Regions from separate parts of the Cellulomonas dongxiuzhuiae genome, predicted to be linked through region 2. Evidence: riboswitches for the same ligand, from Rfam matches in the RefSeq annotation. Region 2 holds a riboswitch; the other holds the start of a gene.

Region 1 (7,105 bases), 400 kb from region 2:
CGCCTGGCCGTCGATCGTCTGCGACAGCGCGATCGCCGCCTGCATGGCGTGGACGTTCCCGACGACCTGCATGGCGTTCCGGCGGGTGTCCTCGCCGAGCTCTGCGAGGGCGATCTGCTTCGCGCCGGACGTCAAGTTCTCGATCTGGGAGCTGGACGCGGACTCGGACCGCAGCAGGATGGCAGCGAACGGGACGACGTCGCCGGCGGACTCGGCGTCGAAGTCTCGGATCGCTGCTGACGCGTCCTCGGCGGCGGCTGCGGCCGTGCGCGGGAGGCGCACGTCGAGGTCGGCGATCGGGAGTGTGACCGCTGCTCGGTAGGGCTGCCGGAGGGCGTCACGCGCGGACGGCGAGAGCAGGTCGGCCGGCAGGGTGGACCGCCACGGTCGCTCCTCCCATGCGAGCGCCGGCCACGAGCGGTCCGTCGCTCCGTGGTGACCGGTGTCGGCAGCGGTGTGCACGCAGCGATCCTATCCACCGATCAGGGCTTATGGATGGATAACACGATCGCGAACGCATCCCTCCCAGTGGACCGCGGTGCCGTCGATGCCGCCGACTACGGGTATGCGCACGTCCATGAGGCGACATCGGGGCGCAGCTCGGTGGCCTGCTCGACCGCGGCCACGGGCCTCAGCAGTCCGGTGGCTTGGGTCTGTCGGTGCACAGGTCGGCGACGAGGCGGCTGGTGCGTTCTTCGACGGTGAAGGGTGGGGAGGTGGTGGTGGTGTTGGCGGTGCCGTTGATGTCGCGCCAGATGGGTGAGCCGTCGATCTGGTAGCGGCCGGTCCATTCGGCGTTCAGGGTGATGGTGGTGGTGCCGGGGTTCTCGTACTCGTGGAAGACGTCGTGGTTCGGGTAGGGGTGGCCCGGTGAGCGGGTGGTCAGGGTGTGGCCGTCGCCGAAGTCGTAGGTCCAGCGGGTGGGGGTGGCCTCCACGGTGATGCCGTAGCCGAGGAGCTCGGTGCGCAGGGTGACCGGGGTGGGGTCGGTGGAGACGATGGTCTCGATGTTGATCAGGACCCAGCCGCGGTCGGGTTGCAAGGTGAAGGTGGGGGCGGGCAGGGGGAGCAGTCGGAAGTCGGCCTCGGTTAGGACGGGCAACAGATCGACGCCGCAGCCCCCGGCGTCGATGTCGTCCCACGGGCCCCATGGCGAGGCCGGGGTGACGCGCGTGCGCATCCACATCGGCATCACGAGGGTGTCACCGACTTCGCACTGCACGGCGGTCTGCGCCAGGTCGGCGCCAGGTGCGCAGGTGCCGTCGTCGAGGCCCTTGACCCACATGCCTGCCGCCTCACGGCAGTACGGCGCACGCTGATAGTCGACGAGGCGGAGTTCCGGTAGAACGCCTCGACTCAGCCTGGCAACCTCCTCAGATCGATCGACGGTCATCTTCACGTGGTCGGTCTCCATGAGGCCGTTGAAGCGGTCATCCGCAGCGGCGGCGGCCGTCGGGTATGCGACGAGCAAGGCAGCCACCAGGGCCACCAAGGGGACATCTCTCCGACGCACGACGCGTGTCATTCGACAGGCGTCTCGACGATGCCGGCCGAGTCGATGGTCCACCCGTCAGACCACGTCATCGCCACGTCGATCGTGTACGTGCCGCCGTCGTTCGTGTCGACTACGACACCCGCCTTATCGATGTCCTCGGAGGGGGTAATCGCCACGCTGAGAGTCGCCCTGTACCAGCCGTTGGCACCGAGGTCCTGTCCGGTCGCCGAGAGCACCGTGACACCACCGACGCTCCGCTGTCCCGCCGCTTGCAGCCTCTCTACCTCCGCGCGGGTATTGGAGCAGAACTCGCAGGTCGTTGCCGACAGGGCATCCCATTCGGCGAGATCGCCTGTGGCGAGGACGTACGGGTACAGCTGCATGAAGTAGCTCGCCGCAGCTGCCGCACCTTCGGAGTCAGCGGACTGCATATCCGTCGGCCGTTCCGGCGCTGGAGGCGCTTCCGGTGTTGGCGTCGGCGTAGGGCTAGGCGTCGATGACTGAGCCGTCGTCGACGTCATCGGAGGGGCGGTCTCACCGTCGGAGCACCCCGCCAACGCCATCCCTAGTGCCAGCATCACCGCAGGAACCGTGACGTAGCGGCGTCCTGATCCACGTGTGGGCATGCCGGGAAAGTACCGGTTCTGGGCATGACGCGGTGAGGGTCATCCGTGTCTGTGGACAACCGCCAGCGACCCGTCGCTCCCAAAGGGTGGTCAACAGGGCCTGGATCGGGGTCGTGCTCATGAGGTCGGTGCAGCGGCTGGGCCGACCTCGTCAATCCTCCACCCGTCGGACCACGTCATGACGACGTCGATCTCACGGTCCTCCGCAGGATGGTCAATGGACGCCACCGCGCCACCGGAGCGGCCCGAAGCGAACAAGTCCTCGCGGGCGTCGGCTGCCTGCGCGAACAAGTTGTGCGCGCACGTGCCGGCAGCCAGAGCGGTCGACTTCCAGCGCCACGCCGATGACACCGACGACCCACATGTCAGCCGCCGGTCCTAGGCTCTCTCCCGATCACGAAGCTCGGCCTCAAGCCCTCCGGCTGGCCGACTGGCAACCGCGCTGAGCGCACGGTGCCCCCGGAGGAAGATCCGCCCGCGCCGCCGGCACGGGAAGATGCTCGACCTGACGGAGTACCCCGTGCCTGATCTTCACCTCGACGACCCCACCCACCTCGCGTGCGTCTCCGACGCTCCCGGGCACGTCGTCCAGCCCGACCTCGTCGCCCGCGCTGTCCGGGCTGACGGGACCCCGTGGCGGCTGACGCGGGTCGGTCCGCATCGCATCCAGCTCGTCGATCCCTCGGGTGAGCGGGCGAGCTGGTGGCTGCACGACCCGAAGCCGTTCGTGAGGCACCTTCGTACCGGCGACCCGACGGTGTGGATGTACGACTTCGGGGTCGTGCGCGTCGGCGAACGGTACGTCGCCGTCACGTCCCGCGAGCACTGGACCCCCTGCGTGCGAGCGACGACGCGCCGACCGGGTACGCGGGTGGCGTGGCTCGTCGCCATGCTGCAGCCCCAGGCGGACGCCGAGGGCGCTGACCTCGTCCCCCCGCACACGGCCACGCTCTACCACCTCGACCCGCCCTACCGGCTGCGCCGGGTAGCGGACGCTCCGATCGACTGGGTGCTCGTCCTGGCACATCAGCGCGACGCTGGAGGATCCACGGTGATCTACGAGGCCGACGCGACCGGCCGGCTCGTGTCGCCCTGGGACCTGCCGGGCAGCCACGACGACGGGATCGATCACGTCCGAGCCCTGCAGGGACTCGGCTACGAGATCGCTCTGCCCCAGTGGAGGAAAGCTGATGGCCGTCGACTCACGAGATGTCCCGCTGATCGCCGCGTCGTGATGTGCAGGTCGGCTTGGCGCCCCGGCAGGCGCCGGTGCTCGTCCGGATGCCGCGGTGCGGGTGCGGGCGCCGCTGGGCCGACGCAGGATGGAACGGCGCCGGGGCGCCCGGTGCGGCCCGCTCGTCGCCCCGGGTGCCGGGCAGGCCCTCCGCAGGACCGAGGGGGAACACGCATGGGCATCGACGACCTCAAGGGCAAGGCGTCCGACGCGGCGCAGGGCGAGAAGGGCGAGCAGGGGAGCGACGCGGCCCTGGAGAAGGGGTCCGACGCGGCGTCGTCTGCCACTGGCGGCAAGCACGACGAGCAGCTCGACAAGGCGCAGTCGGCGGCGGACAAGAAGATCGGCGACCAGTGACGACATCCGTCCGGGCCGGGCGCGGTGCCCGGCCCGGACGGGTCGACAGCACCTGGCAGGAGTGGCGGCACGTGCTGTCCGTGGACCTCGACGGTGCGTTCGTGTGACTGCAGGCGGCCGCGCGGCACATGGTCCGCCAGGGCACCGGCGGGCGGATCGTGGCCATCACCAGCGTGCCCGAGCACGCGCCGAGGTCGGCTCCGCGGCCTACTGCGCCGCCAAGGGCGGCCTGGGCCCGCTGTGCAGGTCCCGGCGCTCAAGCTCGCAGACCACGGCATCACGGTGAACGCCGTCGCGCCCGGCAGCCGACGGTCAGCGAGCCGGAGCCCGACGGCGTGACCGACCCGGAAGGGACGCGGTGGCGGCCTAGCAGGAGCAGCATCAGTGAAGCGCAGGCGCGTGCCCTTCTGCAGGTTGGCGCGCCCGTAGCCTGGGACCCGTGCGGCTGTGGTGGCTCCTGCGGGTTCACCTGGTTCGGGCCGGACGACACTGCCCGCTTGATGGCCTCGGGAACGCCGGTGGTTCGGAACACGAAGCGACGACGCGGGAACATCAGCGAGTGGGCGGCCAGCGACGGCCGGGTCCTCGTCGTGGCGGAGGACGCGGTCCGCTGGGCAGACCTCATGGCGTAGGCAACCTCCTGGACCTCGGGTGATCTCGTTCTGGTCCGAGGTACGGTCGCCGTCCGCGGCTGACGACCTCGAGCTTCACCCCCTCCGTGGCCCACCTGAGTTCACATAGGGGTTCGGACGGCCGATGCACTGGAGGGACGTCGCCAGGCGTTCTGCACACCGCGTGACGTCGCCAGGCGTTCCGCACACCGCGTGACGTCGCCTGACGCCGCGCTCGATGCCCAGGAGTCCGATGCTCAACCTCACCCCGGTCCAGATCGACCGCGCAGTCGGTGCCCTCCTCGGTTCCGCCGCCGGTGACGCGTTGGGGGCGGGATACGAGTTCGGTCCGCCGCTGCCGGACGACGCGCCCGTCGCGATGAAGGGCGGCGGCGGGTTCGACTGGGAGCCGGGGGAGTGGACGGACGACACGTCCATGGCGATCCCGATCGCGCAGGTGCTGGCCGATGGTGGGTCGCTCGACGACGAGGCGTCGCTGGACAGCATTGTCGCGGCGTGGGCGTCCTGGGCGCAGGACGCCAAGGACGTCGGGGTGCAGACGAGCGCGCTCCTGGGCTCCCTGCACGTGCCGATCGCTGAGGCGGCGCGCCAGGCGGCTGCGGCACGGTTCGCCGACGCCCCGCGCAGCTCCGGCGGCAACGGGACCCTCATGCGCACCGGCCCGGTCGCGCTTGGGTACCTCGACGACGGCACCGAGCGCGCGCTCGCGAACGCAGCCCGCGCCGTCTCCGACCTCACCCACGGCGACCCCGACGCCGGTGACGCGTGCGTCCTGTGGTCGATGGCGATCCGGCACGCGATCCGCACCGGTGAGATCGACCTGGTCGGTCAGCTCCCGCATCTGCCGGCGTCGCGCCGCGAGCGATGGGCGGCGGTCATCGCCGAGGCGGAGGCGTCCCAGCCGCGGGACTTCCCGAAGAACGGCTGGGTGGTGCAGGCGCTGCAGGGCGCGTGGTCCGCGATCCACCACGGCGACGGGCTCGTCGACGTGCTCGAGCGCGCGGTCCGCGGCGGCAAGGACACCGACACCGTCGCCGCCATCGCCGGTGCCCTCGTCGGCGCCGCGGCGGGCGGGACGGCCGTGCCAGCCCGTTGGCGGCGGATCCTGCACGGCTGGCCAGGCATGGACAGCCGTGGGCTCGTGGAGCTGGCGGCGCTCGCCGCCACCGGCGGACAACCCGACAGCCGTGGCTGGCCGACGGCCCTGCGGATCACCGGTTCCGGCGTCCGCACCCTCGTCACGCACCCGCACGACGAGGGCGTCGTGCTCGCGTCCCTCGACGGCCTCGTCCACCTGCCCGACGACGTCACCACGGTCGTCTCGATGTGCCGGATCGGTCGGCGCCAGACGTCCCGGGAGCACGTCGAGTTCTGGCTGTTCGACGAGGACGGCGTCAACGCCGACGTGGACGCCGTGCTGATCGATGCCGCCGACACGATCGCCGACCTGCGCGCCGAGGGGCAGACGGTGGCGCTGCACTGCATGGAGGGGCGCTCGCGCACGTCCGCCGTCGCTGCGGTGTACGCGATCAGGCACCGGGGGGTCCCCAAGGGCGAGGCGCTCGCGGGGCTGCAGGCGGCGCTGCCGGACTACGCGCCTAAGCAGTTCCTGCTCGATGCGGTGGGGCGGATCGCGGAGCAGGTCGCGGGGGCGGGCGGCGAAGTCTGAGACGACCGAGCCGGCGCTGCGGACCTCGGTTGAGGCGCCAGGCCGGCCTCGGTGCCGTCCCTCGGGGAGGCCTCCGCGGTGAGCCGCGTCTGTGCCTGGCCACGCGCGACCCGGGCATCGCTGACGACCGACGTCGGCACGTCGACCGGACGGGCCCTCCAGCACGCACCGTGGGGTGTCGATGCTGAAGAGGGACACCCAACCGAGGAGGTCACGACCGTGGCGCGCACCTACCCCGAGCACCCCGCGTTCCCCGAGGACGGTGGTGCCGAGCAGACCGTCTGGGAGGCGCTGCGCGACCACCTGCCGGACGACGCCGTGCTCCTCGCGGGCACCGCGCTGCAGGACGGTCCCAAGGAACGTGAGATCGACCTGCTCGTCGTGTGGCCGGGGCTGGGTGTCGCCGCGATCGAGGTGAAGGGCGGGCACGTCACCCGGACCGACGGTCAGTGGTGGCAGGGGTCCGGTGCCGGGCGCCACCCCCTCAACCCGGTCCGGCAGGTGCAGGACGCCAAGCACACCCTGCTCGCGTTGCTGCGCCGGCAGGGCCTGGCAGCGGCGCTCACCCGGACTGCGCATCTCGTCGCCTTGCCGCACACCTACCTGCCGGGGGACTGGGACGCGCCGGAGCTGCCCCGGACGATGCTGCTCGACCGGGCGGACGTCGCCGACGGCGGGAGCGCTGTCCACCTCGTGCGCCGGGCGATCGACGAGCACGGGGCCGGTCACGCGCCCCTCGACGAGCCGGCCGCCGAGGCGCTGGTCGAGTGGTTGACCGGTGGGTTCCCGTCCCAGGCGGAGACCCTCGCGGTCGCTGCCGAGTACGAGGACCACCTCGACCGGCTGACGCGCGAGCAGGCGCACGCCATGCGGTTCCTCGACGCGGTGCCGCGGGTGCACGTCGTCGGAGGGGCGGGCACGGGCAAGACGTGGCTCGCCCTCGAGCACGCGCATCGACGGGCCCGGGCGGGGAGCGCGTCGTGCTCATGTGCTACTCGCGCGGCCTGGCGCGGTACCTGGAGCGGACGACCGTGACGTGGCCGGTGCGGTAACGGCCCGCGTACGTCTGCCTATTCCACGAGCTGCCGGTGC
Region 2 (7,105 bases):
GGACCAGAGCGCCGCGCTCGAGGCCGCCGGCGGGGCCGTCCAGGCGCTCGCGGCCGAGATCGCCGGCGGTGCGACCGAGACGGCGCAGGTCGCCGAGACCACAGCCGGTCCGCACCTGCTGCGCGTCGCGTGCACGTCGAGCGACGGTGCACCCGTCACCGTCACGGTGGCCGCCGGGGGCAACGACCTCACGTCGTACCAGGCGCCGTGCATCCCGATGATCGAGGGCGGCTCGACCATGGCCGACAGCGACGCGTTCGAGGTGCCCGGCGGCCCCGTCGACGTGAGCGTGGTCGCGGCGTCCGACTCGACGGTGGCCGTCGGCCTGGTCCCGGCCGGCTGACGCGCGCCCGCCGCGACGCGCGTCAGTCCCGCACCGCGTCAGCCCCCGGGCCGCGTCAGCGCGCGAGCGTGGCCAGCGCCTGCGCGAGGTCGTCGCGCAGGTCCTCGACGTCCTCGAGCCCGACCGACAGCCGGACCGTCGACTCGCCGATGCCGACGGTCGCCCGGCCCGCGGGGCCGAGCTTGCGGTGCGTCGTCGTCGCCGGGTGCGTGACGATCGACTTGGCGTCGCCCAGGTTGTTCGAGATGTCGACGACCCGCAGCGCGTCGAGGACGCCGAACGTGGCCGTCTTCGCCGCCTCGGCCGCCGCGTCGCCCGCCACGGCGAGGTCGAACGTGACGACCGTGCCGCCGCCGGTCTGCTGCGCGCGCGCCAGGTCGTGCTGCGGGTGGGACTCGAGGAACGGGTAGCGGACCTGCGCGACCTGCGGCTGCTCCTCGAGCCACCGTGCCAGCGTCAGGGCCGACGCCGCCTGGTGGCGCACCCGCACGCTCAGGGTCTCCAGGCCCTTGAGCAGCACCCACGCGTTGAACGGGGACAGCGAGGGGCCGGTGTTGCGCAGCAGCGTCTGGACGGGCCCGCGCACGTACTGCGACGACCCGAGGATCGCCCCGCCGAGCACCCGGCCCTGGCCGTCGATGTGCTTGGTCGCCGAGTACACGACCACGTCGGCGCCGTGGTCGAGCGGGCGGGAGAACACGGGTGTGGCGAAGACGTTGTCGACGACGACGGTCGCTCCGGCGGCGTGCGCGAGACGGCTCACGTGCGCGATGTCGACCAGGTCCTGCATGGGGTTGGACGGCGTCTCGAAGAACACGACGTCCGCGGGCGTCGCGAGCGCCTGCTCCCACTGCTCGGGCACGTGCCCGTCGACGTAGTCGGTCCGCACGCCCCACTTGGCGAGGATCTCGTCGAAGATCACGACCGACGACCCGAACAGCGCGCGGGCAGCGACGATCCGCGACCCGGAGCGGACGAGCGCCGCGAGCGACGTGAACACCGCAGACATCCCGGTCGCGGTCGCGTAGCAGGCCTCGGCGCCCTCGAGCAGGCGCAGCCGCTCCTCGAAGCTCGTGACGGTGGGGTTGCCGTACCGCGAGTACAGGAAGCGGTCGACGTCACCGGCGAAGCCCGCCTCCGCCTGCGCAGCCGTGGCGTAGGTGTAGCCCTGCGTGAGGAAGACCGCCTCGGACATCTCGCCGAACTCGCTGCGCACGAGGCCGCCGCGCACCGCGAGCGTGTCGGGCCGCAGCGTGCCGCGGTCCAGGCGGTGGTCGTCCCAGTCGCCGGGGCCGGGCGGGGGGGTGCTCACGGCTGGACCCACGGCAGGCCGTCGGCGCGCCAGCCGGTGTGGCCGCGGTGGCCGTCCGGGCCCGTCGCGCCCTCGAAGCCGTCGAGGACGTTGTACGCCGGGCCGTAGCCCGCGGCCGTCGCCGCCTGGGCCGCGCCGATGGAGCGCTGGCCCGACCGGCACAGGAACACGACGGGGCGTCCGTCGCCCGGGGTGACGCCCGTGGCCGCGACCTGGTCGACGAACCGCGGGTTCGGCTGCCCGGACGGGTAGGACACCCACTCGACGAGCGCCGCCTGACGTCCCAGCCGACGCAGGTCGGGCACGCCGACGTAGCGCCACTCGGCGTCGGTGCGCACGTCGACGAGCACGGCGTCGTCGCGCTCGGCGAGCAGGTCCCAGGCCTCGGTCGGCGTGATGTCCCCGGCGTAACCGGGTGCGGGGCGTGGCTGCACGCTCATGGTCCTCCCATCGTCTCTGGCGGTAGCACCCTCGACCACGGTCTCCCGTGCGGGTTGCTGCGGCGTCGTCGAGCCAGATCTCTCGGCCGCTCTGGATGGTCGGGCGAGATGCTACGCCACGCCCGTCACCGCCGGGCAGCGCGTCTCACGCGGGGAACCGCCGTGCGGGTCGGCGCGGACGCGTGCCAGGGTGGTGCGCGATGGATGCCCCCGAGGACCTCGTGCTGCGACCCGTGACCATGGCCGACGTGCCCGCGCTGACGCGCCTGCTGCACGCCGCGTACGCCGACCTCGCGGCCGACGGCCTCAACTTCACCGGGGCGTCCCAGGACGAGGCCACGACCGCCCGCCGGAGCCTGCGGGTGGGTGCCTGCTGGGTGCTGGCCGACCCGGCCGGGGGCCTCGTCGGGACGGTGACCGCGTCCAGCCCGCCGGGCCGCGGGATCAGGTCGCTCACCGGGCTCGCGCTCGAGCCCGACCGCGTGTGGCTCAACCAGCTCGCCGTGCACCCGGACGCGCGCGGGCACGGGCTCGCGACGCGGCTCTGGACGACCGTGCGCACGTGGTCGCTCGAGCGCGGCATGCGGTCCGTGGGGCTGGACACGGCGGTGCCCGCGACCGGGCTGCGTGCCATGTACCGCCGGTGGGGCTTCGTCGACGCCGACACCGTGCAGTGGCCCGGCAAGACCTACCGCAGCGTGGTCATGGTGCGCGATCTCGCCCCACCCCGCCGCACCTGAATGCACAGCATGCGAGACGCACCGTCTCGGATGCTGGGAGGAACGTCGTGTCGGCGTTGACACGCGCACGTCGGGACGCGGATCCTCGACCCAGGTCATGAGCGCCAGCGTCAAGCCCCGGCTCGCTGGCCGGCAACCCTCCTCCGCGGCGGGGTGCCCCGGGTGACGACCTGGCCGCGCGCCGTTCGGTGCCGGCAAGCGCGGGACCTCCTGGGGGTCCCCGGACCGTTCCGGAGGAGCACCATGACGTCCGTCACCGAGCTGTTCGCCTGTGCCGACGAGGTCACGGGCACCTCGACCGCGACCCCGGCCGCGCCCCGCGAGGAGGCACCCCTGCTGGCCGTCGTCGGCGCGTCCACCACCGTGCCGCTCGTCGACGGCACCAGCCGCACCTACGCCAACCTCGACTGCGCCGCGAGCGCGCCGGCGCTCGAGGCCGTCACCGCGCGCATCAGCGAGGTGCTGCCGCTCTACGCGTCCGTGCACCGCGGTGCCGGGTACCTCTCGCAGGTCTCGACGGCGCTGTACGAGACGTCGCGCGACACGATCGCCCGGTTCGTCGGTGCCCGCCCGGACGACGTCGCCGTCATCACGCGCAACACGACCGACTCGCTCAACCTCCTCGCGGGCGTCGTGCCCGCCGGCGGGGCCGTGCTCGTCCTCGACGTCGAGCACCACGCCAACCTGCTGCCGTGGGTGCAGCGCAGCGGCGGGGCGCACGCGGGGACGGGGCGTATCGCCACGATCCTGCCGCTCGAGCCGACCGTCGCCGCGACGCTCGACGCCCTGCGCGCCGAGCTCGCCCGGCGCTCGTACGTGCTGCTCACGCTCACGGGCGCGTCCAACGTGACGGGCGAGGCGCTGCCCCTGGACCGCGTGGTCGAGATCGCCCACGCCGCCGGTGCGCGCGTGGCCGTCGACGGCGCGCAGCTGGTGCCGCACCGCGGCTTCTCGCTCGCGGCGAGCGGCGTGGACTACGTCGCGTTCTCGGGGCACAAGACGTACGCCCCGTTCGGCGCGGGCGCGCTGGTGGGCCGCCGGGACTGGCTCGACACGGGCACGCCGTACCTCGCAGGGGGCGGTGCGGTGCGCGACGTGCGGGCCGACCGGACGGTCTGGCAGCCGGCGCCGGCACGGCACGAGGCCGGGTCGCCCAACGTCCTGGGGGCCATCGCCCTCGCGCAGGCGTGCGACACGCTCGCGGCCCTGCCGGCCGGTGCGCTCGAGGCCCACGAGCAGGCGCTCCGCACGCGCCTGGTCGCCGGGCTCGACGCCCTCGACGGGGTCCGCGTCGCGCGGATCTGGCCGGACTCGGTCGACCCGGTCGGGGTCGTGACGTTCGTCGTGGGCGACCTCAACCCGGGCCTCGTCGCCGCGTACCTGTCCGCCGAGCACGGCATCGGCGTGCGCGACGGGCGGTTCTGCGCCCACCCGCTGCTCGCGCACCTCGGGGCGTCGAACGGCGCCGTGCGGGCGTCCGTCGGGGTCGGCACGACGGCCGAGCACGTCGACCGGCTCCTCGCTGCGCTCGCGGACCTGCTGCGGCGCGGCGCGCAGGCCGAGTACGAGGTCGTCGACGGCTGCTGGTCGGTCGTGGACGACACGCGCCCGCTCATCGAGGTCGCGGGCCTGGACCACCTGGCGGCCACGGCGGCCGCCGCGTGCGGCCCGGCCCTCGACGACTGACCCGGCCCGGCGGTGGTGGAATGGGCCGGTGCTGCACGAACTGACCCTCGAGGGTCATGGTGTCCGGCTGGTCCCGCTCGCGGTCGAGCACGCGGAGGCGCTGGCGCGGTTCGTCGACGACCGCGTGTGGGCCGGCATGACGTCGGCCACGCCGCGCGGTGCGGCCGCGCTGCGCGACGTCGTCTCGACCGCGCTGGCGACGCCCGGCCGGTACGCCTTCGCCGTGATCGTCGACGGCGAGGTCGTGGGGTCGACGTCCTGCTACGACGTCGACCTGACGATGGGGCGCCTGGAGATCGGGCACACCTACTACGACCCCCGCGTGTGGGGCACGCACGTGAACCCCGCGTGCAAGCTGCTGCTCATGTCCCACGCGTACGGGACGTGGGGCGTCGCGCGCGTCGCCTACCGGGTGGAGGCGCGCAACGCGCGGTCGATCGCGGCCGTCACCAAGCTCGGCGCGCGCCCCGAGGGCCGGTTGCGCGGGCACCGCGTCGCGGCGGACGGCACGCGTCAGGACTCGCTGTACTTCTCGGTCCTCGCCGACGAGTGGCCCGACGTCCGGGCCAGGCTCGAGGCGCGCCTGGCCGGGGGTGCGGTGGCCGATGAGCGCACGTCGGTGCTGCTGATCGGCGGGCGGTCGGGGGTCGGCAAGTCGACCGTGGCGGCGGCCGTCCACGACCTGCTCGTCGGGCGCGACGTGCCGCACGCCGTCGTCGAGGGCGACGCGCTCGACCTCGCGCACCCGACGCCCTGGGAGCACGGCGTCGCCGCGGCCAACCTCGCGGACGTGTGGCGCCGGTACCGGTCGCTGGGCCACCGGCGGCTGGTCTACACCAACACGGTGTCGGTCCTGGAGGCCGACGTCCTCGCGGCCGCCGTGGGGGACCAGCCGCACGTGACGTCCGTGCTGCTCACGGCCTCGGACGGCGTCGCGCGCGAGCGGCTGCGGCGGCGCGAGCAGGGCGAGTCCTACGACGCGCACGTGACGCGCTCGGACGCGGCGGCGGGCCGGCTCGAGGCCGCGGCGGGCGACGACGTGCACCGGGTGCCGACCGACGGCCGCACCCCGGGGGAGATCGCCGCGGAGGTCGTGGCGCTCGCGGGGTGGTGAACGGCGCCGAATGCCGTCGTCAGGCGGTCGGCGGCTCGTAGGGCGCGGACGTCGTCCACGCGAGACGCCGGGGCTTGCGGACCTCGAACAGCATGGCGTGCCAGAACCCGTCGGCCGCGTCGTCCTCGACGACCGCACCGTCGGGCAACGTGACCCGGTACCGGGTCAGGCCACCGCCGCGGCCGACCTCGATCCGCCCCTCGACGGCTGCGGCAGCGACGGCCCTCACGGTGTCGACGCTCGAGCTGTTGCGGGGGAGGTCCCAGCCGGGGGACCCACCGATCGACAGGTGCAGACCCTCCGCGCCGTGCCACAGGTCGACTTCCACCGCACCGTCCGCGTGCGGGTAGATGCCGAGCCCCTCGGTCCCCGGGTCGACGGGCTCGGGACCGTCGACCTGGGCGACCTCCCCGTGGCGCGTCCGCCACTCCTCGACGAGCAGGTGGAGGGCCGTCGTGGTGGCGTCTGCCGGGACCGGGCCGTGGGGGCGAGGCATCGCCGCAGCATGGCAGACCGGCGGGTTGCTGCACGGCACGGTGACCCTTGGTGGGGGCGGCGGCGTCAGACGTACGGCGTGCTGGTGCTGTGCCACCGGGTCCGCCAAGGGCCCCGGTCCTCGAGGATCAGACGTCGCCAGATGCTGGTATCGGTCGTGTCGGTCAGGACGGTGCCGTCCGGCAGGGTGACCCGGTAGCACCGGACCCACCAGGCGCCGGTGCCGACCTCGATCTCGCCGGCGATCGCCATGTCGGCGACCGCGCGGACGACGGCGACGCCCTCACGCGTCCGCGGCAGCGTCCAGCCGTCGAGAGCGGCGACCGACACCACGAGGCGGTCGCGCCGGTGCGTCACAGCGACCGAGTACGCGCCGTCGGCGTACGGGTGAAGGGTCGTGCTCTCCGACCCGTCGCCGTCGACGTCGGGACCGTCGACGTCGGCCGCCCCGGCGAGCCGCGTCGCCCACTCCCGCGCGAGCAGACGGAGCGCGGTCGTGACGTCGTCGGCCGGCAGCGGTGTCGGGACGCGTCGCACGCCGGCATCCTCGCACCTGCACGCCCCTGGCGGGCCCCGCCGAGGCCGGCGGGCGTCAGTCGTCGACGACGAGGCCGACGTGCTGTGCGAGCAGGGGTGCGAGGTCCAGCAGCTGGTCGCGCGTGACCTTCGCGCCGCCCAGCCCGCCGACGCCCTCAAGGACCCGCAGCCGTGCGCCGCGCAGGTCGCACTCGACGAGGCGAGCCTGCGTCGTGTCGAGGCGGCGCACGTCGCAGTCGACGACGACGAGCCGCTTGACGCGCGCGTGGCTCAGGTCGAGGTCACCGAGGGTCACGTTCTCCAGCCGCAGCTCCTCGACGCTCGACTCGCGCAGGTCGAGGTAGTCGATCTTGCCGCCGGTCACGGTCACGCGCGTCCACGTCGAGGCGAACGCGGTGAACGCGCCGACGCGCAGGTCGGTGAGCGTCGCGTCGCGCC

The links. A riboswitch is a leader RNA that binds a small molecule or an ion and turns the genes downstream of it on or off. The one in region 2 is predicted to bind S-adenosylmethionine.
Region 1: linked by a shared signal. The riboswitch ahead of KKR89_RS18425 (antitoxin) and the one ahead of KKR89_RS14690 (rhodanese-like domain-containing protein) in region 2 are both predicted to bind S-adenosylmethionine.

The regions. Positions count from the first base shown of each region.
Region 1 is NZ_CP076023.1:3,644,370-3,651,474, reverse strand. It holds gene KKR89_RS16480 (Fic family protein) at 1-462, opposite strand, end outside; gene KKR89_RS16475 (hypothetical protein) at 632-1,489, opposite strand; gene KKR89_RS16470 (DUF6318 family protein) at 1,522-2,016, opposite strand; SAM riboswitch class IV at 2,514-2,625, shown strand; gene KKR89_RS18425 (antitoxin) at 2,618-3,712, shown strand; gene KKR89_RS16455 (ADP-ribosylglycohydrolase family protein) at 4,577-6,013, shown strand; gene KKR89_RS18420 (NERD domain-containing protein) at 6,233-7,048, shown strand; gene KKR89_RS18415 (hypothetical protein) at 7,084-7,105, opposite strand, start outside.
Region 2 is NZ_CP076023.1:3,241,204-3,248,308, reverse strand. It holds gene KKR89_RS14700 (hypothetical protein) at 1-343, shown strand, start outside; gene KKR89_RS14695 (O-succinylhomoserine sulfhydrylase) at 399-1,655, opposite strand; gene KKR89_RS14690 (rhodanese-like domain-containing protein) at 1,652-2,095, opposite strand; SAM riboswitch class I at 2,100-2,197, opposite strand; gene KKR89_RS14685 (GNAT family N-acetyltransferase) at 2,296-2,835, shown strand; SAM riboswitch class IV at 2,929-3,042, shown strand; gene KKR89_RS14680 (aminotransferase class V-fold PLP-dependent enzyme) at 3,079-4,521, shown strand; gene KKR89_RS18595 (GNAT family N-acetyltransferase) at 4,550-5,635, shown strand; gene KKR89_RS14665 (hypothetical protein) at 5,655-6,131, opposite strand; gene KKR89_RS14660 (hypothetical protein) at 6,197-6,667, opposite strand; gene KKR89_RS14655 (pentapeptide repeat-containing protein) at 6,723-7,105, opposite strand, start outside.